Regions from separate parts of the Aeromicrobium halocynthiae genome, predicted to be linked through region 2. Evidence: riboswitches for the same ligand, from Rfam matches in the RefSeq annotation. Region 2 holds a riboswitch; the other holds the start of a gene.
The links. A riboswitch is a leader RNA that binds a small molecule or an ion and turns the genes downstream of it on or off. The one in region 2 is predicted to bind S-adenosylmethionine.

Region 1 (11,320 bases), on a different contig from region 2:
CCGTCATCGCCACGGCCGCGCTCGCCGGGCTCGCGACTCCCCAGATCGGCCCACTCGCTCGCGTCCGCTGGGCTCAGGTCCTCCAGGAGCGGGCCGACAAGGACCGCCTCGTCGACGCGGCGTTCTCCTACGAGGGTGCCGCCGACGAGGTGTCGTTCGTGGCCGGGCCCGCGACGGTCGGCCTCGTCGCGGTGCTGCTCGACCCCGGCGGTGCGCTGCTGGTGGCGGCCGGCGTGCTCGGGCTCTTCGGCACGGCCTTCGCCCTGCACTCCACGGCCGCGCTCACCGTCCCCCAGCCGGGGGAGACGCGCTCGACCACGCGGGTGCTCGGCGCACTGCTCGTGGCACTGGCCGTGGCCCAGTTGCTCATCGGGGTGCTGTTCGGCGCGACGCAGACCGGCTCGGCGGTGCTGGCCACGCAGGAGGGACAGCCGGGCCTCGCCGGCCTCATCCACGCCACGCTCGGGATCGGCAGTGCGATCGCGGGTCTGGCCGTGGCGGCGCTGCCCGAACGCATCGGCTACCCGACGCGGATGGTCGCCTCGGCCGTCGGCCTGCTGGTGCTCTCGGCTCCCTTGCTGCTCGTGCAGTCGGTGGCGCAGCTCGTCGTCGTCATCGCCTTCCTCGGCTTCGCCGTCGCGCCCTACATGATCAGCAACTTCGCGATGGCCGGCCAGGTGGTCGAGCCGGACCGTGTCGGGCTGGCGATGACTCTGCTCGCCGGCGCGACCGGCATCGGCTACGCCCTGGGGTCGTCGGTGGCCGGGCGTCTGGCCGACATCGGCGGTCACACCCCGGCGTTCGCGGTCACGGTCACCGCGACGGCGTGCGCGGTGGTGCTGTCGATCGCGGTGGCCTGGCGCGCTCGGGTGCGTCGGCCGGCGCTCGAGGGGTGAGCGGGCCGTTCAGCGCCGCAGGCGTGACTCGAGGCGCTCCCTCGCGGAGGGCCAGTCGTCGTCGGTCATCGCGAACTGCACGGTGTCGCGCCACGAGCCGTCGCGGCGACGCTTGTGCTTGCGCATCAGCCCCTCGCGGTCGGCGCCGAGGCGGGTGATGGCGCGCTGGGACCGCTCGTTGCGCACGTCGGTGTGCCACACCACGCGCACGCAGTCGAGCGCGTCGAACGCGTGTCCCAGGAGCAGCAGCTTGGCCTCGGTGTTGAGCGGTGTGCGCCAGTGCCGGCGGGCCAGCCAGGTGTGGCCGATCGCGACGGTGCGCAGGTCCTCGTCCATGTCGTAGGACGTCGTGAAGCCGGCGACCTCGCCGCTCTCCACGTCGATCTGTGCCCACGCCCACAGCGGCATCCGCAGGTAGCGCTCGACGAGCGCGTCGGCGTCGTCGAGGTCGAGCGAACGGGCGACCGAGAGGTGCTCGAAGACCGCGTCGTCGTCGGCCGCGGCCAGCAGGCCCGGCGCGTGGGCGTGCGCGACGGGCTCGAGCCGGACGTGCCCGCCCTCCAGCGCAGGCTGCTCCCCCCACGGACCCCGCTCAGCCACGGATCGGTCCATCGAAGAAGGTCCCCGGCAGCCGTGACGCGGTCCCACGCGAGTGGCGCACCGCGGGGGTCCCGAGACGGCGTGCCCGACCAGGACGCGCCACTCGAAGGCACGAACGCGCCACTCCTCGCCGACCGGTCGTCCCAGGCATGCGTCAAGGGTAGGCACGACGTCGCCTCTCACGACCAGGTCCCGACCTCGGCCACCACCTGGTCGTGCAGGGCAGACGCGTCGACGAGGTCGGGATAGCTGATGCCATGGACGGCCCATCCGTCGATCAGGACGTGCAGCCGGGCCGCCCGGGCCTCGAGCGCCGGGTCGGCGAGCTCGTCCTCCAGGCCCAGGGGTCGCGCCGCGCGCGCGGCCTCGGCGACCGCCAGCCGCGCGATGTGCCGCGTGCCGAGCCAGCCCTGGCGGCGGACGTCGCCGAGCACGGCGTCGAGCCGTGCCCGATCGGCGAAGGCGTACCAGACGAGGCACTCGCTGCGGCGCTCGTCGTCGAGCGGCAGCAGCTCCTCCACGAGCGTGACGGCACGCTCCGTCGGCGATCCGTCCTCGGACGCGAGCCAGCGTCGGACCCGCACGACGGTCTGCTCGAGCATCGAGCGCAGGGCGAACGCATGCAGGTCGTCCTGCGTCGCGAAGTAGTGCCGCAGCGCCCCTGCGGACCAACCGGCCTCGGCGGCGACGGCGCGCACCGACGTCTGCTCGACGCCCTGGGTCCGGACGACCCGCCAGAGCGCCGCGGCGATCTCGCGGCGCCTGGCCTCGTGGTCGACGAAGCGGGGCATGTCGACATCTCAACACGGATGTGCTGGGATGTTCGCAACACGACTGTGTGAAAAAGGAGGGGGGTCGCGATGACCGTCGCCGAGCTCGGTGGGCTCGTCGTCCTGGCGCTCATCGACAGCACGAGCTTCGGCACCCTGCTGATCCCGCTGTGGCTGATGCTCGCGCCGCGCGTCCGGGCGGGCCGACTCCTGCTCTACCTCGCCGTGGTGGGCGGCTTCTACCTCGCGTTCGGACTGCTGCTGCTCGCCGGCCTGGACGCCGCCGTCGCCGCGTTCGGCGGTCTCGAGCGGACCCGGGGCCTGCTCATCGTCCAGCTCGCCGTCGGGATCGCGCTGGTGCCGCTCAGCTACGTGGTCGATCCCGCTTACGACGGTCTGGGGCGCAAGAAGCCGGAGGGTGAACGCGGCCCCAGCCCTCGAGCGCTGCGTTGGCAGAGCCGACTCACCCGGTCGGACGTCTCCGTCCGGGCGGTCGTCGCCATCGCCCTGACGGCGACCGTCCTCGAGGTGGCGACGATGCTGCCCTACCTCGCCGCCATCGGCCTCGTCGCGACGTCGGGCGAGCCCGTCCCGACACAGGTTGGCCTCGTGGTCGCGTACGTCCTCGTCATGGTCCTGCCCGCCCTGCTGCTGCTCGGCACCAGGCTCGCGGCACGGCGGCTCGTCGAGCCCCTGCTCGAGCGGGTCAGCGACTGGATGACGCAGCGGGCCGGGAGTGCCGTCGCCTGGGTGGTCGGGATCGTCGGCGTCCTCGTGGCCGTCGACGCCGCGAGCCGGCTGTCCTGATGTTCGGTGGTTCAGCGTGAGCGGGAGGGCCGGACCTTCTTGTCGTGCGTGCCGCTCACGGCGTCGAGCTCCTCGAGGAAGCGCGAGGCCCACGCCTCGATGTCGTTCTCCACGACCTGCTTGCGCAGCGCCTTCATGCGGCGCCGGCTCTCGCGCGGCGTCGCCGTGATCGCCTCCATGATGCGGGCCTTCAACCCGTTGATGTCATAGGGGTTGACCCGGTAGGCCTGCTTCAGCTCGGCCGCGGCACCGGCGAACTCGCTGAGCACCAGCGCGCCGTCGTCGTCGAACCGACACGCGACGTACTCCTTCGCGACGAGGTTCATGCCGTCGCGCAGCGGCGTGACGACCATGACGTCGGCGGCGCGGTAGAGCGCGGCCATCTCCTCACGCGGGTAGGAGGCGTGGAGGTAGGTGACCGGCTGCTGGCCGATCCGGCCGACGTCGCCGTTGATCCGGCCGACGAGCCGGTCGATGTCGTCGCGGAGGATCCGGTACTGGTCGACCCGCTCGCGCGACGGCGTGGCGACCTGGACGAAGACGGCGTCGTTGACCTCGAGGGCGCCCTCGGTGATGAGCTCGCCGAAGGCGCGCAGGCGTTGGCGCAGACCCTTGGTGTAGTCGAGCCGGTCGATGCCGAGCAGCACGTGACGCGGGTTGCCCAGGCTCTCGCGGATCTCCTCGGCGCGCTGCTGCACGGCGGGGGAGCGGGCCAGCTCCTCGAAGCCCGCGGTGTCGATGGAGATGGGGTACGCCCGGGCGGTCACCGTGCGGTTGTCGGGCAGGTAGACGGAGTCGCGGTGCGTCTTGTGCCCGACCCGCTGCCGCACGAGGCGCACGAAGTTCTGCGCAGCGCCTGGCAGCTGGAAGCCGACGAGGTCGGCCCCGAGCAGGCCCTCGAGGATCTCGACGCGCCAGGGGAGCTGCTGGAACAGCTCGGTGGGCGGGAACGGGATGTGCAGGAAGAAGCCGATCCGCAGGTCGGGGCGCAGGGTGCGGAGCATCTGCGGGACGAGCTGGAGCTGGTAGTCCTGGATCCACACGATCGCGCCCTTGCGGGCGACCTTCGCGGCGCGCTGGGCGAAGCGTCGGTTCACCTCGACGTAGGAGTCCCACCACTCGCGGTGGAACTCCGGCGGGGCGACGACGTCGTGGTACAGCGGCCAGAGCGTGGCGTTGGAGAACCCCTCGTAGTACTCGGCGACCTCCTGGCTGGTCAGGTGCACCGGGACGAGCTTGATGCCGTCGTGCTCGAAGGGGCGCAGACGTTCGTCCGCGGCTCCGTGCCAGCCGATCCACGCTCCGCCGTTGCGCCGCATGACCGGCTCCAGCGCGGTGACGAGCCCACCGGGGGACGTGCGCCACGTGGTGCTGCCGTCGGGCTCGATCTGTCGGTCCACGGGCAGGCGGTTGGCGATCACCACGAACTCCGCGGTTGCCGGCGCCATGGCTCCACCCTATCCACGCGACCGGGTGGGCGCGCCCCGGCGCTCCTCAGGAGGCTGCGGCGATGCGGGCGAGCTGCTCGGCCACGGCGAGGGAGTCGTCGAGGTCCAGCAGGGCGGACTCGGTCCGGCCCTCGGCCAGGCAGCGGCCGACCTCCTCGATCTCGTGGGCGTAGCCACGTCCGGTCCGGGGCAGGTGCACCGACTCCGTACCCGACGAGGTCGTGACCGTGAAGCCGTCGGGGTGGTGGAACGGTCCCTCGATCTCGAGCAGGCCCTCGTCCCCGGCGATGCTCGCGCGTCGGTCCGACTGCGCCACCTGCGTCCAGCTGAGGGTCGCGATCGCTCCGCCGGCGTGGACCTGCGTGGCCGCGCCGGCGAGCACGACGCCGTGCTCGTCGCGGTGGGCGACCGCCCGGGTGTGCTCGGCCGGGCCGAGGACGAGGTGGGCGAACGTCACGGGGTAGATCCCGAGGTCGAGGAGGGCGTCGGCCCCGAGCTCGGGTCGCCACAGTCGCTCGCGCTCTCGCGGCGCCACGAACCCGAGGTCGGCGCGGACCTGCGTGATCGTGCCGAGGCGGCCGGAGCGGGCGACGTCGACGGCTGCCCGGACTGCTGGGATCGTGCGCATCCACATCGCCTCGGCGAGGAAGAGGCCGGCGCCGCGCGCCGTCTCGATCATGCGCCGCGTCGAGGACTCGTCCATCGTCAGCGGCTTCTCGCACAGGACGTGCTTGCCGGCCGCGAGGCACAGCTCCACGTCCTCGAGGTGGCGCGTGTGGGGCGTGGCGACGTAGACGACGTCGACGTCGGGGTCGCCCGCGAGGGCCTCGTAGGAGCCGTGGGCGCGCGTGTGGGATGCTCCGTGACGGGCGACGAACGACTGCGCCGCGGCCTGCGAGCGGGAGCCGACGGCCGAGAGGCGGTGTCCCTCCACGAGTGCCAGGTCGGTGGCGAAGGCCTCGGCGATGCGGCCGGTGGCGAGGATGCCCCAGGAAACGGTCACGGGACCAGGCTATGTGAATGACAGTGCTGTCATTCGTGTCGTAGACTCGCGGGCATGAGCGCAATGGAGAAGTCGACGCAGGCGACCTCGGCCGATCCGGGCTCCCTGAGCGAGCGGGACCGCGACATCCTCGCCCTCGAGCGACTGTGGTGGCAGTACGCCGGGGCCAAGGAGCAGGCCATCCGCGAGAAGTTCGACATGTCCACGACTCGCTACTACCAGGTCCTCAACGCCCTCATCGACCGCGACGACGCCCTCGCCTTCGACCCACTGCTGGTCAAGCGCCTGCGACGTCTGCGCGCCCAGCGTCAGCGCAGCCGCTCCGCGCGGCGCCTCGGCTTCGACGTCTGAGCACGGCGCGGGCGGGTGGTCGAGCACCGTAGGACGGTCAGCCGACGAGGATCGGTCCTGCCCGCCTGGTTCTTCGTCGTCGTCGCCGTGGTGAGCCTCGGTGGGGTGGCGGTGGCCGGTGCCGCCGCCTGGGACATCACGCGTGCCGGTGACGAGCCGGCATCGGCTGCGCCCTCGCCGGACCCGGTGCCGACGACAGGACCCGAGCCGACCGGGACCGAGCCGGTCGAGCCCGAGGAGACCGAGCCCACGGCCGAGCCGGAGCCCACGCCCTCGCCCAGCCCCACGCCGAGCGTGTCCCGGTCCGACGTCGCGGTCAGCGTGCTGAACGCCACCCGCACGCCCGGCCTCGCCGCGCAGGTCTCCGGGCGGGTCAGCGCCGCCGGGTGGACGGTCGCGGCCACCGGCAACTGGGCCGGGGGTGCCGCGCAGACGGCCGTGCACTACCCGCCCGGTCGCGAGGCCGAGGCGCGGCTGCTTGCCGACGACCTCGGCATCCCTGCCGTGGTCCCGGCGGTGCAGGGCATGAACACCGAGCGACTCACGGTGCTGCTGCTGTCCCTGCCATGATGGCGCTCATGCGTGTGCCCTCCGACCGCTCCCCGGACGCCGCCCTCCTCGCTGACCCGGCCGGGACCCTCATGGCACTGGACTTCGACGGCACCCTCTCCCACGTCGTGCCCGACCCCGCCCGGGCGTTCGCCCATCCCGACTCGGTGGCGGCGTTGTCCCGGCTCGGCCGGCACCTCGGAGCGATCGCCGTCGTGACCGGCAGGCCCGTGCGGCAGGCGCGTGAGCTCGGTGGGTTCGCCGGACTCGCGGGCCTGGAGAACCTGGTCATCTGTGGTCAGTACGGTGCGGAGCGCTGGGACGCCTCGACCGACCGCATCACCGAGCCCGAGCCGCCACAGGCCGTGGTCCGGCTGGCCGACGAGCTGCCGACATGGCTGGCCGACCACGGGGCCGAGCAGGCGCTCATCGAGGACAAGGGGCTGGCCCTGGCCGTGCACGTGCGCGGACTCGCAGCCGACCTGCAGGCCGCGCTGGAGCCGCCGTTGCGGCGGCTCGCCCAGGAACGTGGACTCGCCGTCGAGCCCGGGCGCCAGGTGATCGAGCTGCGCGCTCCCGGGGTCGACAAGGGGATCGCCCTGACCGGGCTGGTGCACGAGACCGCTGCCCGTCACGTCGTCTACGCCGGCGACGACCTCGGTGACCTGCCCGCCTTCGAGGCCGTCGAGGCACTGCGCCGCGACGGCGGGAGCGGGTTCCTGGTGTGCTCGGCCTCGGCCGAGCAGGACGCGCTCGTCGCTCGCGCCGACCTCGTGCTCGACGGTCCCGACGCGGTCGCTCAGTGGTTGACCGCCACCGCCGACGCCTTGGACGGGGCCGACCTGCCGCGGTGAGTGCGGCGGTCCTGGCGACCGTCACGCTCCGACAGCGCCCACGAGAGACTGAGCTGGTGCTCGGCGAGCGCGTCGAACCGTGCGCGCGTCTCGGCCAGGCAGACGGCGACGGCCACCTCGGTGTCGTACTCCTCGCACTCGGCGGTCGTCTCCGACGCGGTTGGTGGGTGGTCGCTGGTGCCGTCCAGGCGGTGGATGGAGAAGCCGTTGGCGGCGTCGCCCTCGATGGCGACGACGGTCTCGCCCGGCCGCGGTGACGGGGCCGGCGCCAGCGCGGCGCCGGCGCCGGACGTCTCGGCGAGGACGGCGCACCCGGCGGTGACGAGGGCGAGCACGAGGCCCGCGGGACGGGCGAGGGGGCGAGCGTGGGACATGAGACTTCCTGGTCGCGGCGCCGACGGTCGGCGCGTGCGTCGACGCTAGGCGCGGTCGGCCGACCCATGGGTCTTCACGCCGACGCCCTGTGGACCGGCGCCGCGGACGTCTCGCCCTGTGGAGAGATCCGTCTCACAGGTCGGAACGAGTGGACGCATGATGAGACGAGCCCTACGCTGGAGCCACTCATCCAGAGGGGTGGAGGGAACGGCCCTACGACACCCCAGCAACCAGCTCGACCAGCGAGCCAGGTGCTAACTCCGTCCCGGCGCGAGCGCGACCGGGAAAGATGACCAGGAGGTCTCACGTGACCATCACGTCCGCCCGCGAGACGGGCAACGCCCCGTCCGGGACCCCTACCCTGCGCGACGGCGCCTTCGGCCCGGCCCGCGAGCTGGTCTGTCGCGAGTGCGGCACGACGCGCGAGCTCGGCCCCCACTACGCCTGCCACGAGTGCTTCGGCCCGCTCGAGATCGGCTACGAGTTCGGCACGGTCACCCGCGAGCAGATCGAGGCCGGTCCGGCCAACATCTGGCGCTACAAGGCGCTGCTCCCGGTCCCCGACGACATCGAGACCAGCCCGAACACCGAGCCGGGCTTCACCCGGCTGCTGAAGGCCGAGCACCTCGCAGCCGAGCTCGGTCTGTCGTCCCTGTGGGTCAAGGACGACAGCACCAACCCCACCAACTCCTTCAAGGACCGGGTCGTCGCGTGCGCGCTCAGTGCCGCTCGCGAACTGGGCAGCACGGTCTTCGCGTGCCCGTCGACCGGCAACCTCGCCAACGCCGTCGCAGCAGCCGGTGCCCGTGCCGGCATCGAGACCGTCGTGTTCATCCCGAGCAACCTCGAGACCCCCAAGCAGGTCAACTCCGCGGTCTTCACCGAGAAGCTGATCGCCGTCGACGGCAACTACGACGACGTCAACAAGCTCGCCAGCGAGATCGCCGGTGAGGAGGACGGGTGGGCGTTCGTGAACGTCAACGTCCGCCCGTACTACGCCGAGGGCTCCAAGACGCTCGGCTACGAGATCGCCGAGCAGCTGGGCTGGCGTCTGCCGGAGCAGATCGTCATCCCGGTGGCCTCCGGTTCCCAGCTGACGAAGGTGCACAAGGCCTTCCAGGAGCTCATCGCCCTCGGGCTCGTCGAGGACACCCCGTACAAGGTCTTCGGAGCCCAGGCGCACGGGTGCAACCCGGTCGCGACCGCCTACAAGGACGGGGTCGACGCGATCCGTCCGGTCAAGCCGGACACCATCGCCAAGTCGCTCGCGATCGGCAATCCCGCCGACGGCATCTACGTCCTCGACATCACGCGGGCCACCGGCGGCGCGGTCGAGGAGGTCAGCGACGAGGAGATCCGCGAGGCGATCGTCCTGCTCGCCCGTGCCGAGGGCATCTTCACCGAGACCGCGGGCGGCACGACCGTCGGCGTGCTGAAGAAGCTCGTCGAGACCGGACAGCTGGACCCGGCTGCCGAGACGGTCGTCATCAACACCGGTCACGGCCTCAAGACCCTCGACGCGGTCTCCTCCGCCGTCGGCCCGTACGCCACCATCGCCCCCACCTACGCCGCGTTCACCGCGGCCCGCATCGCCTGAACAGGAGTCACCGTGTCCGTCTCGGTCCGCATCCCCACCATCCTCCGCAGCTACACCGGAGGGGAGTCGCAGGTCAGCGCCGACGGCGCCACCCTCGCCGACGTGCTCGACTCCCTCGAGTCGGCCCACCCCGGCATCAAGGCTCGCGTGGTCGACGACAACGGCGCCCTGCGCCGCTTCGTCAACGTCTACGTGGCCGAGGAGGACGTCCGGTTCAGCGACGGCCTGCAGACCCCCACGCCCGACGGGGCCCAGATCTCCATCATCCCCGCTGTAGCGGGAGGGTGAAGGACAACTGTCGCTCGATGAGGGGCGAAGCCCCGCTGTGGCCGGGGGTTAGAGGGCAACCGCAGACTGATGAGGGGCGAAGCCCCGCTGTCGCGGGAGGGTGAAGGATCCCTCTCGTCCGACGCGGGACGAGCCCCTGATGTGGCCGGCGGCCGAGTGAGGACGTCGGTCACCGGGCACCCTGTCGAACGGTGGGGGTCCGGTCGGCAAACCGACGGTGAAGTCCGCGTGTCGGCGCGCTAGGATCGGTCCGTGATCCGCCCGGGCAGGGGTGGTCGAACAGCAGCTGGGAGCGCGTCATGGTGCAAGGCACCGTCAAGTGGTTCAGCCCCGACAAGGGCTACGGGTTCATCGAGGTCGAGGGCGAGGAGGACGTCTTCGTCCACTGGTCGAAGATCCGCTCCGACGGCTTCAAGACCCTCGACGAGGGCCAGAAGGTCGATCTCGACGTCGTCGATGGCCCCAAGGGTCGCGAGGCGAGCGACGTCGTCGGGCACTGAACCTCGCCGTCGTCGATGTCACATCGGTGGCGGCGTGATGACGGGCGTGTGACCGCACGCTCTTGTCACGCCTGCGTCCGGGCCTCATACTCTCGGTATGTTGCTCGCTGCCGAACCCGCCGCAGGCGGTGCCGCGCTCGACCAGGTGATCGGTCTGAGCGTCGGAGCCTCCATCATCTCCGCCGTGCTCCTCGTCCTCGCCTGGGCGCACCGCACCCACCGCATCGAGTGGATCCAGCGCGCCGGCGAGCGGCTCACCGCCCGCACCGGCCAGCCCGGATGGGCGGCCATCCCGGCTCTGTTCGTCGCCAGCTCGCTCGTCGTCGCCCTGCTCGGCTTCATGTGGGACGTGAGCCTGCACGCGGGCCGCGGCCGCGACGAGGGTCCGCTCGCCAACCCCGCGCACTACCTGATCCTGTACGGGCTGTTCGCGCTGTTCATCGCCGGCATGTCGGCGGTCATCTTCACGCGCGACGGCGAGAAGCCCGGCATCGCCGCGGTGCGCATCACGCGCCGCTGGTACGCGCCCGTGGCCGGCATCTACATCGCCGCGTGCGGCTTCTACGCCCTCATCGGGTTCCCGCTCGACGACGTGTGGCACCGACTCTTCGGCCAGGACGTGACGCTGTGGGGCCCGACGCACATCATGCTGATCGGCGGCGCGGGCCTCTCCACGGCCGGGATCATCCTGCTCCACCGCGAGGCGGAGTTCTCGCAGGAGTGGCGCACGAACTCCGCCAACCCCGCCTACCAGACCCTGCACCGGCTCACCGTCTCCATGGCGTTCGGCGGCCTGCTCATCGGTCTGTCGGTCTTCCAGGCCGAGTTCGACTTCGGCGTGGCCCAGTTCCGCATGGTGTTCGCGCCGATGATGATCGCTGCCGCAGCGGCCCTGGCGCTCGTCGCCGCACGTCTGTACATCGGACCCGGGGGTGCGCTCTTCGCCGCGTTCTTCTTCGTGATCGTCCGGGGCGTCGCCTCCTTCATCGTCGGTGACGTGTTCGGCCAGGCGAGTCACGTCTTCCCGCTGTACCTCGGGTGCGCGCTCGTCATCGAGCTGATCGCGCTCAGCCGGCTCAAGGACCGGCCGCTGGCCTTCGGCGCGGTCGCGGGGCTCGGCGTCGGAACGGTCGGCCTGTACACCGAGAAGCTCTGGAACGACGCGGTCTTCGCCTTTCCGTGGCCGCAGGACATGTGGCTCGAGGGTCTCGCGATGGCCGTGCCGGTCGCCGTCGGTGGCGGCCTGTGCGGCGCCCTGTTCGCGATGGGCCTGCAGGGCCGC
Region 2 (11,320 bases):
TCGCCTCGACCATGGCGGCGGCGACTGACTGCACGACATCCGACTTCTTCTTGCCGCCCGTCTCGGACCCATTCGCGGCGACCTCCGTCAGTGACCGGCCGGTCGGGTCGGCGAGACGGCGAAGGTCATCCATGGACTTCCTGTCGCCGGTCTCGGCTCGCCACCGGCTGACGACGGCGCGGACGCCCGTCGTCTCGCTGCCGTAGCGAGCACGGATCGAGAACACCGCGTCGATGAGCGCAGCCTCGATCTGCCCCACCCACCCGCCCGGCCACGGCGGCATCTTCCAGTCGGGAAAGTCCTCCTCCAAGGCCGCGCGAAGGACAGAAAGGTGCTCATCGTGTGCGGTCATGACTCTCCTAGGATCCGGCTGAGCACGTCGGCTCCTCCGACGGTCTCGATGTGGTGGGGGTCGCCGACGACGACGAGGAGGTCGCGGGCGCGGGACAGGCCGGTGTAGAGGCGTTCGACGGCGCGGTTCATGCCGGGCTTCTCGTTGAGGGCGAGGACGACGGCGGGACGTTCGAGGCCCTTGAAGCCGAGGACGCTGCCGTAGAAGACCTGGTCGCGGTCCCAGAAGGAGTCCCAGTACGCCTCCCAGCCATCCTCCTGGCGGGCCTTCTGCTCGGGGTGGCGGCTGCCGGTCGCGATGAGCGCGAGGTCGGAGGGCTGCCAGCCCTCCTCGAGGAGCGACTCGACGACGTCGTCGGCGTGGTCGAGCGCGGCATCGTAGGAGCACGGGACGAACCGGACGTCGGGTCCGTCGTGCTCGGAGACCCGCATCCGGTTCGGCGCCATGGAGGAGAACGCTGACGAGATCTGGCGGGTGTTGCGCAGGTTCTTGTCGAGCACGAGCGGCACCAGCCCGGCGGGCGGGCCGCCGAAGCGGGAGAAGACGCGCTGGCCCTCGTCGGAGAAGACGTAGAGGGCGTCGTCCTCGTACTTCAGCGCCTCCATGACGACCGGCCACCACAGGTCGGCGAAGTCCTGCGCCTCGTCGATGACGATCGCGTCGTAGAGATTCTCCAGCGGCTGGTCGGAGGCGAGCTCGAGCATCAGCTCGGGCAGCTCGACCTCCCAGAAGCGGGAGTCGTCGTCGCTGCCGTCGGGGGCGCCCCAGGCGCGACCGATGCCGTGGAAGGTACCGACATAGGCGGGACGCTCGTCCGGACCGAACGTGGAGACGCGTCGTTGCATCCATTGCGAGAGGCCGCGGGAGTAGCAGATGAGCGCGACGCGCTTGCCGGCTCGGCTGAGCCGGCGGGCCTGCTCGACGGCCAGCCACGTCTTGCCGCTGCCGGCGCCGCCGCGGACCTCCACGCGGCTGAGCTGCCCGGCGACGTCGAGGATCCGCGCCTGCTCGGCGCTGAGGCGCTCGACGAGGTCGTCGCGCTGGGCGACGCTCGCCTCGATCGACAGCTGGCTGTTGCGCTGGGGCAGGAACCGTCCGGAGAGGGCGTCGAAGATGGCCTCGGCGTCGCTGAGGTCGGTGGGTCGTCGGGCGTTGTCCTGGATGTCGAGGAGGGTTCGCAACCGGTTGCCGATGTCGGCGAGGTCGTTGGTGTCGATGATCATCGAACGTTCGCAGTCGGGGGTGGCGAACTTCGGGTCGATCTCGGTGTCGGTCAGGACGATGGCGTGAGCCCAGCGGGCCCGCGTGCGCCCGAACCACGACGGCGACGCCTCCACCCAGTCGAGGAGGACGTACTTGTTGTCGCGTGCCTGGTCGACGGGCCGGATGCGGCGCGGCTGCGGGTTCCACGCCTGCCACCACTGGCCGCCCTCGTGCCAGATCTTGTTGCCCTTGACCTCGAGCACGACGACGCCGTGACCGTCGAGGACGACAGCGAAGTCGAGCTCGTGGTCGTTGCCGCGGTGCGTGAATCGCTGGTTGGCGATGACGAGGTCGCGCTCGCCGAGCTGGTCGACGAGCGCCTTCCAGACCCGCTGCTCCGAGCGGGTGACGAAGGACGGCTCCTGGGGCCAGGTGAGCGGTGCCATGGTCTGGATCATCGCAGTACCAGGAGGTCAGCGGGCCGGTTCGCGGGGATGCGAGGGGTGATCCTCGGGGCGCTCATCGGACGTTCTGCTCGTCGAGGGTGGCCCGGACGCGCAGCAACGCGGAGATGGTGCGACGCCACCGCCGCTCGTCGCGATCGAGGACGTCGCCGAGGGGTCCGTCGGGTGCGGCCTCGGCGCGACGCCGGCTCGACGTCCGACGCGCCCGCGCCTGCCGCTGCCACGCAGCGGCCCTGTCAGAGTCGCCGTCGAGGGCTTGGAGCAGGACCGCGACGAGGTCCGCCGACGGCATGCGGCCAGCGGAGTGAGAGAGGGCCTCGAGCAGCGGGTCGACGCGGTCGCGGTCGCGGCCGTAGCGGGCCTGCAGGTCCGCGGCGACCTTCTCGGCGAGCCGCAGGGTGAGGGAGACGGCGTCGGTCAGGTGCTCGGGGACGAACGGGCCGGCGTCGACGGTCCAGAGCGCGATCAGGCGGTCCTCGGCGAGGAAGAAGCGGTGGAAGGGGTGGCGGCGCTGGAGCCTGCGGATCGCACTGCTCACCGACCACTCCTCCACGCCGCGGGCGAGGACGGTCCAGATCTCCAGGCGGTGGGTCCGCGGGGAGACGACGACGGCCGCGCCGTCCTCGGAGTGGACGACGAGGTCGCCGTCGGCGTCGGGCTCGGGCACGGACTCCATGTGCTGGCCGAGGGCGAGGGCCGCCCACCGGATCAGGTCGTCTCGGTCGGTGGGGCGGACCAGGGCGGGCAGGGCGGCGGGAGCGGCCGGCTCGTCGTCCTCGTGCCGCTCGACGAGGTCCGCCTCGTCGCCCTGGAGCGTCGTGACGGTCAGGAACGACGGCGCGACGACGCCCCAGTGCTCGTGCAACAGCCAGGCGATGCCGCCAGCGATCTCGTCGACGTCGCCGGTCGAGAGGGCCCGCGCGTACCCGGGACCTCCCTCGTGCTCGATGATGTCGCCGGTGCTGTCGACGTCCCAGACCGGGACGAACCCACGATCCAGGGCCTCCCGTCCCATCGGGTAGGACGGATTGGTCGTGACGCCGCGGACCTCGACGACGATGTACGGGTCGGTCCGCATCACCACGAGACAGGGGACGTCGTCGACCTCGGGAGCGGGGTCGAGACTCAGTCGGTCGTCGTCGAGGGTGTCGACGAGCCAGTCGGCGAGGCCGATGCGGAAGCGGAGCCACTGCTGCTCGATCTGCTCGTCGAGCCCGCTGTGGTCGCGGGAGTGGGGTCGTCGGGTCATCGCGCACCTCGTGGTCGGTGGTCTGTCACCACTGACGCTAGGCACGAGGACCGACAGAAATCGATGCTGCTTGCATAGAGCGTCGTCAGTCGACGCCGGCGTTTCGATCCAGGAGGCCCTGCATGACACGACGCTGCACCTCTGCGAGAGCATCCAGCCGCTCCCCCGGCGCTAGCTGCTCGACGCGGGCGACGACGTCGTGCACGACATCGCTCGTCGACGCCGGCGCGTCGCTGCTGGGCTCCTCGAGCGACATCACCGTCGGCGCCGTTGATCCCGATGCGAGGGCCTCGTCGAGAGCCCCGGGACGGTCGGACAGCAGTGCCTTGCGGACGCGCGAAGAACGCTGGGACGACAGTGACGTCGCGTCGTCAGCCGGGAGGGCCGCCTCGAGGGCGAGCGGGTCGATGCCGAGTGCGGCGGCGAGCTGGGCACCAGCCTTGCGCGACGGCTTGCGCAGGCCGGTCTCGAGCTGAGACACGTAGGGATAGGAGAGGCCGGAGCGCTCGGCCAGCTGCGAGCGGGTCATGCCGCGTCGCTTGCGGTACTCGCTCAGCACGCGTCCGAAGGCGGAGTTCGTCGCCATGGAATGCTCCTTGCATAGTTTTGTCTGCGCCCAGCATTATGCTCGCTGCACACTCTACTGGAAGGAGCCGATCATGAAGCTCTCGACACACCTCGGGCGTGATCGCTTCGCGTGGATGCAGCCTCGGCTGACCCGACGCGACCACGCCGTCCTCCTCGTCCGCGTCGCCGGCGAGACCCCCAGCGACGTCCTGCTGGAGACCGAGCGCCGACCCTCGCACCTGGTGGTCGTGCTCGACCGCAGCGGCTCGATGGGCGGGGACCGCCTGGAGCAGGCGAAGGCGGCCCTGGTCGACGTGGTCCGGCGGCTCGGGGCCTCGGACTCGTTCGGCCTGGTCACCTTCGACGGCTCGGTGCGGGTGGTCGTGCCCGCGGGCCCGGTCACCGACCCTGAGGCAGTGGTGCGTCGGATCGAGGCCGTCCGCGCCGGCGGCTCCACCGACCTCGGCGCCGGGCTCGTGCGCGGCCTGGAGGAGGCGCGATGTCTCGACGTCGGTCCGGGCGTGCGGGTGCTGCTGGTCAGCGACGGCCACGCCAACACCGGCGTCACCGATCCCGACGCGCTCAGGGGTCGCGTCGAGCTGGTGCGCGCCGAGGGCGTGACGACGTCGACCCTCGGGGTCGGTCTCGGGTACGACGAGCAGCTGCTCTCGGTGATCGCCCGGGCCGGTGCCGGCAACGAGCACTTCGCCGAGGAGGCCGACACCGCGGCCGCAGCCATCGGCGAGGAGTGCGGGGAGCTCGCCCAGCAGCGGTTCCTGTCGTGCCGGCTGACGTTCACGCCGAGCTCGGGCATCAGGAAGGCCGAGCTGCTCAATGACCTCCCCCGCACGTCGACCGGCGACGGCTTCCAGGTGGACCTCGGCGGCCTGCGCGTCGACGAGACCCGCTCGCTGGTGATCGAGTGCGCTCCGCGCCAGGCGACTCGGCCGGGTCGGCGCCGCGTCGGGGTGGTGCGCCTGGACTGGGTGCTCGCCGACGACCTCACCGACCACAGCGTCTCCTCCACCGTGTGGACGCGCGTCATCCGCCCCGGCGAGCCGGAGGGCGTCGTCGACCGCGAGGTGCTCGGCGAGTGGTTCGTCCAGCGGATGCTGCGCCGCAAGCGTCGCGCCGTTCAGGCCCTGGCCGCCGGTCGCTTCCGCGAGGCCGAGGAGTGGTTCGCCCGCGTGGCCGAGCTGGCCCGCGGCGCCGCCCCGGGCGTCCCCCGCCGCTACCGCGAGGAGCTCCTGCATGCGGCCGACGAAGCCGACCACTTCGCCGAGGTCGCTCCTCTCGAGTACGACCCGGACGGACGCAGCCACGCGCTCAAGTCGATGACGGTCGACATCGCGCGTCGGGCGAGGCGGCGGTCGTGAGGGCGGGCACGACCGACGCCGGAGAGGTTCGTTGCCCCCCGGAACTGTCCGGACGTCGGGTTAGCCTCGGCGATGGTCACGAGTGCCACCCACGCCTCCGGACAGTGGTGGCCGGCAACCGCGTCGCCCGACACGGTGCCCTCCGGAGAAGACCTGGGCCGCACCGACCGGTGCGGTCAAGCGGGCACTCGTCGTGCCCTGACCCCAGGAGGGCACATGGACGTCGATCTCGACTCCTACGCACACCATCTCGACGCTGGGGCCATGCGTCGGATCTTCCATTACGGACACTTCATCCCGGTGCGGCGCGGGTTCACGAAGGCCTTCGTCGACCGGCACTACCCGGGCTGGACCTGGAACGCGCTGATGGATCTGCTCGAAGGTGCCGGGGTCGCGCACCGTCGACCGGGGGTGTCGCCACACCCGCTCTGGGCGCCCGACCGCCTCGTCGAGAGCGTGCACGTCAACAGTCCCAGCGACTACTGCATCGTCTGGATCGACGGGACGGTGACGGTGCGATGACCACCCCGACCGGTCGCGATGACCTCGCGCCGGCACTCCCGGCGGACGGGGTCTGCCGATTCTGCCTCTGCACGCCCCCCTCGCGGGTCATGATGACCGCCACGAGCAGGACCTCTCCGGGTCCGACGAGGAGACAACCATGGTGATGTTCGACGATGGCGGGACGTTCGTCCTGAGCCCCTCGGACCTGACGACGTCGGCGGACTGCGAGTTCGGCTGGCTGCGCGAGGTCGACGTCCGGCGCGGGCTCATCGCGCCGTTGGCGACGGAACCAGATGCGATGTCGGCGGGGCTCGCCGAGCTCGGCGACGAGCACGAGCAGCGCCAGCTGGAGTCGTTGCGGTCGGACGGTCTGAGAGTGGTCGAGATCGAGCGCCCAGATCCTTACACCCCGTCCACGATCGCCGCGGCGATGGACCTCACCGTCGGCGCGCTGCGTGACGGAGTCGACGTCGTGGCGCAGGCGGTCCTGACCGACGGCGGGTTCGCGGGGGTTGCGGACTTCCTCGTCCGCGACGACCAGGGGCGGTTCGAGGTGTGGGACGCCAAGCTGGCGCGGCACGCCAAGGTGACGGCGCTGCTGCAGATCGCCGCGTACGCCGATCTGCTGGACCAGCAGGGCGTGCCGCGCTCGCCGGTCGGCCGGTTGGTGCTCGGCAACGGCGAGATGCACGAGCAACCGCTCGACGACGTCGTCGCCGTCTACCGGCACCGCCGGCGCCACCTCGAGACGCTGCTGACGCGTCACCTCGACGAGGGCGTGGCTGCCGCGTGGAACGACGAGAGCCTCACCCAGTGCGGTTCGTGCGATCACTGTGCTGCGCAGGTGGAGGCCCACCGCGACCTCCTGCTCGTCGCCGGTCTGCGTCGGACCCAGCGCCAGAGGCTCCGTGCCGGCGGCATCGGGACGATCGAGCAGCTCGCCGCGTCGACGTCCACCGTGCCCGGGTTGCCGGAGCGGACGTGGCGCACGCTGTCGGCGCAGGCGCGGATGCAGGTCTCGGCACCCGATGGTGAGGTGCGGTTCGAGATCGTCGACGCGGCGCCCATCCAGCAGCTGCCGGCTCCCGACGAGGGTGACGTCTTCTTCGACTTCGAGGGCGACCCGCTCTGGACCGGCCCGGACGGCACCGATGCCGGCCTGGAGTACCTGTTCGGCTGGGTCGAGAACGACGGCAGCGAGACAGGCGCCTTCACAGGGTTGTGGGCCGACGACCGCGCCGAGGAGCGCGAGGCCCTCCGAGAGTTCCTCGCCTTCCTCGAGGACCGTTGGGAGCGACGCCCGGGGATGCACGTCTACCACTACGCGCCGTACGAGGTAACCGCTCTGAAGCGGCTCACCGTGCGGCACACGCTGGGTGAGGACTTCCTCGACGACCTCCTGCGTGCGGGCGTGTTCGTCGACCTGTACGCCACGGTGCGTCAGTCGGTGCGGGTCTCGCAACCGTCGTACAGCATCAAGAAGCTCGAGCCGCTCTACATGGGCGACTCCCTGCGTGGCGAGGTCGCGAGCGCGACCGACTCGATCGTGGAGTACGAGCGGTACCGCATCCTGCGCGAACGGGGGGCCGATGCGGAGGCGCAGGAGGTGCGTGCGGAGATCGAGGACTACAACGCCTACGACTGCACCTCCACGATGCGCCTGCTCGAGTGGTTGCGTGAGGTCGGCGAGTGGACCGGGCAGTTCGTGCGATCCTCCGGGACAGATCAGTCGGAGAGCACTGCTGAGAGTCAGACGAAGCTGGGGGAGGTCGCGGCCGTTGCTGCCGACCTCCTTGCTGCTCTCCCTGCCGCGGGTCGCAGCGACGAGCAGCAGGGCCTCGCATTGTTGGCCGCAGCCCTCGGCTACCACCGCCGGAAGGAGAATCCCTTCTGGTGGGCCCATTACGCCCGTCTCCAGGACGCAGTGGACGAATGGCTCGACCCCCGCGGCACGCTCGTCGCGGACGCGCCGGTCGCGGTGCTGGAGGACTGGCACTCGGTGAAGCGAAGTCTCGGACGGGTGTTGCTCCTGCGCGGAGAGCTCGAGCCGGGATCGACCATCGAAGAAGGTGCCAACGTCAACCTGCTCTTCGAGGAACTGCCGCCGGACACCGTGCTCGGTCCTGGGCAGGTGCGGACATACCGCGGCACGGGGACGGTCCTATCGATCACTGGAGATACGAACGGCCAGGTAGAAGTGCGGGTACTGCAGAAGATCTCGAGAAAGTTGCCAACCTTTCCGCAGGTTCCGATGGCGATCACTGAGACGCCCGGCTCAAATGACAAGCCCTTGGAGCAAGCAATCCGTGGCGTGGCCGAGTCGGTTGCCGCCGGTGACCCGGTGAGGCTGCCGGAGTCGGCCGCGCTGGACGTCCTGGCCCGCCGCGCTCCACGGCTCGTCGACGGTCTCTTCACCGGTGGCGAGATCACCTCTAGCAACATCGACCTCGTGCTCGACGCGGTCCGTCGGCTCGACCGGTCCTACCTGGGCGTCCAGGGCCCACCCGGGACCGGCAAGACCTACCTCGGATCGCAGGTGGTACCTCGTCTCGTGGAGGCCGGGTGGAGGGTCGGCGTCGTGGCGCAGGGCCACACCACCGTCGAGACCTTCCTCGAGAAGACCATCGATGCCGGGCTCGACCCATCGCTCGTGGCCAAGGAGAACCGCAACGGCGACACTTCGGATAAGGCGTGGGGCGTCTTGAAGGACAAGCCGGATCACGCCGCGTTCGCCGCAGCACAGCCAGCCGGCTTCCTCATCGGTGGCACGGCCTGGGCGTTCGCCAGCGAGAAGGCGTTCGGCGAGGGCGAGCTCGACCTGGTCGTGATCGACGAGGCGGGCCAGTTCTGCCTCGCGAACACGATCGCCGTCGGCCGCGCCACCCAGAGGTTGCTGCTGCTGGGCGATCCTCAGCAGCTGCCGCAGGTGAGCCAGGGTACGCACCCGGAACCGGTCGACGACTCCGCGCTTTCGTGGCTCATGGAGGGTGCTGCGACGCTGCCTGCCTCGCGAGGCTACTTCCTCGCGAGGACCCGTCGCATGCACCCCGCCCTGACCGCGTCGGTCTCCCGCCACTCCTACGACGGCAGGCTCGCGGCGGTCGACGACGTCACCGCCGCCCGGGAGCTCGTCGGCGTCGAGCCCGGCGTTCACTCGGTGGCCGTGCACCATCGCGGCAACAGCGTCCACTCCGTGGAGGAGGCCGACGCCGTGGTCGCGACCGTCCGCGACCTCATGACGACTGAGTGGCAACCGTCGGCCACCGAAGCCCGACGACCGATGACGCCGGCCGACGTGATCGTCGTGGCTCCGTACAACGCGCAGGTCGCGACGATCCGCAAGCGCCTCGACGCGGCAGGGCACGACCAGACCCGCGTCGGCACCGTCGACAAGTTCCAGGGCCAGGAGGCCGCGGTCGTCATCGTCTCGATGACCGTCTCGTCCCCCGCCGACGCGCCGCGCGGGATGGACTTCCTGCTGAACCGCAACCGCCTCAACGTCGCAGTCTCCCGCGGACAATGGGCGGCCTACGTCGTCCACTCCCCCGCTCTGGCCGACCACCTGCCGTCGACGCCGCATGCGCTGGAGGAGCTGGGCTCGTTCCTGCGGCTGACGTCCGGTCCCCTGGGAGGCGACGCGTGAGCGGGGACGGATCTTCGCGCAAACCCGCCTCCACAAGCGCTACGAGTCGTATCTTTGCCGCAGCCGCAACGGCTCCAGCGGCCCGCACCGAGCGGGGCCGACCACCGATCGAGGGGAACCCCACCATGCCGACCTGGGACACCGAGGGGCTGCTGCCCAAGAACGAGGACGCGCGGACCGCGCGCTACCGGCGCCTGCAATCCTGGTACCGCGAGGTCGTGATGGAGGCCTCGGCCGGCGACTATCGCGAGTACAAGCCTCTGGGCAGCTACCTCGATCCGTCCGAGGTCGAGCGGGACAGGTCCTTGAACTTCATCCACCCCGAGGCCCACGCTCACGCCGAGCAGCGGGCCGTCGAGGTGCAGGCCGAGGGCGGCACGCTGAGCGTGCCTCGCCTGTTCCACAACATGCTGTCGAGCATGCCGATGTGCTTCAACCTGTTCGGTGCGATGCGGGCCGAGCCGGAGTTCCTCGAGGTCTTCCGGAGCCTGTTCGACTCCGAGGCGACGGCGATCCGCGAGATCGTCTGCGAGTGGGCTCCACCGGAGCCGGCGCTGCGCCTCGGTGATCACAGCGCCTTCGATGCCGTCGTGCACTACGAGGCCGACGGCGAGCGTCGCTTCGTCGGGATCGAGACCAAGTACACCGAGCCGTTCAGCCGCAAGGACTACGACCGTCCGCGCTACCGCGAGGTGACCAGCGACTCCGGATGGTTCGTCTCCGCCGAGTCCGCTGACCGACTCAAGGCATCGGCCACGAACCAGCTCTGGCGCACGACGCTGCTCGCGGCCGCGGCGGACGGCTCGGCCGAGTACGGTCGCGGGTCGGTGGCGGTCGTCGCGCTGTCCGACGACCGGTCCGCCGGCACGACCGTCGACGCGGTCCGCGCCGAGTTCTCTCCTGCCCGCGCCGACCGCCTCAGGTTCGTGACCATCGAGTCGATCCTCGACGCCGCCGACGGCATCGAGAGCCTTGCCGGGTGGTCCCGCACCTTCCGTCGCCGCTACGTCGACCATCAGCGGCCGGACGAGTGGGCCAGCCAGCAGAACCCGCCGGCCGGGGACTGAGCGTCCCGCGTGGTCGAGCAGCCCCAGACCCCCTGGAGATGTCGTCCGGAGGCGAAGGCGTGACCGGCGTGAGCGGAACGGTCTTCGTCGTTCACGGACGTCTGGAGGACCTCACGTGGCAAGGCGCCGTGATCGTGACCGACGACCGCGGCCTCGTCGGCAAGACCTGGCGCGGGCTCAGCCTCAGCCAGGACGCGCCGCTCGACATGTCGGACGGGTGGGCGCTGGTGCCGGCGGACGTTCCCGTCGCCGCAGTCAGCATCGAGGCGACGTACGACGTCGTCCTCGATCGCATCGACCACTGCCTGGAGCGCTTCCGGTCGGCGATCTCTCGTGACCACGCGACGGCGACGCCCCCGCTCGTTGCCGTGCCGGTCGTCGGCATCGGCCGAGGCGGGTTCGGCGACGACCGCGGCGAGATCCTGCGGAGGCTTCTCGAGCGCCTCGCGTCGACAACCCGTCGACTCGGGCTCGACGTCGCCGTCGTCACCCCCGACCCCTCGGTCTACGCGGCCGCACAGCATCTGCGACGAGGTGGGCCGAGCGTCCTGCCGCCGGAGCTCGAGAATGCGGCACGCGACCTGGGTGGTCTGGCAGCGCGCGGACGTCTCGCGCTCTTCACCGGCGCCGGCGTCTCCGCACCGAGCGGACTGCCCACGTGGACCACGCTGCTCGGACAGCTCGCCGACCTCTACGACATCTCCGACCTCATCGAGGAGACCGCGGGCTTGTCCGCCACTGACGTCGCCGGCCTGATCGAACAGCACGCTCCGAAGACGTTCCAGGCGGACGTCGCTGCACGATTCACCGGCGACCACCGGCCCTCCCTGCTGCACGCGCTGCTCGCCGGGCTCGACGCGCACGAGGTCGTGACCACCAACTACGACCTGCTCTT

Region 1: linked by a shared signal. The riboswitch ahead of thrC (threonine synthase) and the one ahead of ABD213_RS10255 (hypothetical protein) in region 2 are both predicted to bind S-adenosylmethionine.

Annotation. Positions count from the first base shown of each region.
Region 1 is NZ_BAAAPY010000005.1:138,159-149,478, reverse strand. It holds gene ABD213_RS09115 (MFS transporter) at 1-896, shown strand, start outside; gene ABD213_RS09110 (GNAT family N-acetyltransferase) at 906-1,496, opposite strand; gene ABD213_RS09105 (TetR/AcrR family transcriptional regulator) at 1,676-2,287, opposite strand; gene ABD213_RS09100 (GAP family protein) at 2,357-3,073, shown strand; gene ABD213_RS09095 (alpha,alpha-trehalose-phosphate synthase (UDP-forming)) at 3,085-4,521, opposite strand; gene ABD213_RS09090 (Gfo/Idh/MocA family protein) at 4,568-5,524, opposite strand; gene ABD213_RS09085 (DUF3263 domain-containing protein) at 5,579-5,875, shown strand; gene ABD213_RS09080 (LytR C-terminal domain-containing protein) at 5,891-6,445, shown strand; gene otsB (trehalose-phosphatase) at 6,454-7,278, shown strand; gene ABD213_RS09070 (hypothetical protein) at 7,224-7,652, opposite strand; SAM riboswitch class I at 7,837-7,949, shown strand; gene thrC (threonine synthase) at 7,961-9,250, shown strand; gene ABD213_RS09060 (ubiquitin-like small modifier protein 1) at 9,263-9,538, shown strand; gene ABD213_RS09055 (cold-shock protein) at 9,838-10,038, shown strand; gene ABD213_RS09050 (hypothetical protein) at 10,136-11,320, shown strand, end outside.
Region 2 is NZ_BAAAPY010000006.1:179,960-191,279, reverse strand. It holds gene ABD213_RS10280 (hypothetical protein) at 1-352, opposite strand, end outside; gene ABD213_RS10275 (nuclease-related domain-containing DEAD/DEAH box helicase) at 349-2,001, opposite strand; gene ABD213_RS10270 (T3SS (YopN, CesT) and YbjN peptide-binding chaperone 1) at 2,075-3,268, opposite strand; gene ABD213_RS10265 (helix-turn-helix domain-containing protein) at 3,354-3,854, opposite strand; gene ABD213_RS10260 (vWA domain-containing protein) at 3,928-5,211, shown strand; SAM riboswitch class IV at 5,286-5,400, shown strand; gene ABD213_RS10255 (hypothetical protein) at 5,428-5,733, shown strand; gene ABD213_RS10250 (TM0106 family RecB-like putative nuclease) at 5,873-9,358, shown strand; gene ABD213_RS10245 (PGN_0703 family putative restriction endonuclease) at 9,484-10,425, shown strand; gene ABD213_RS10240 (SIR2 family protein) at 10,494-11,320, shown strand, end outside.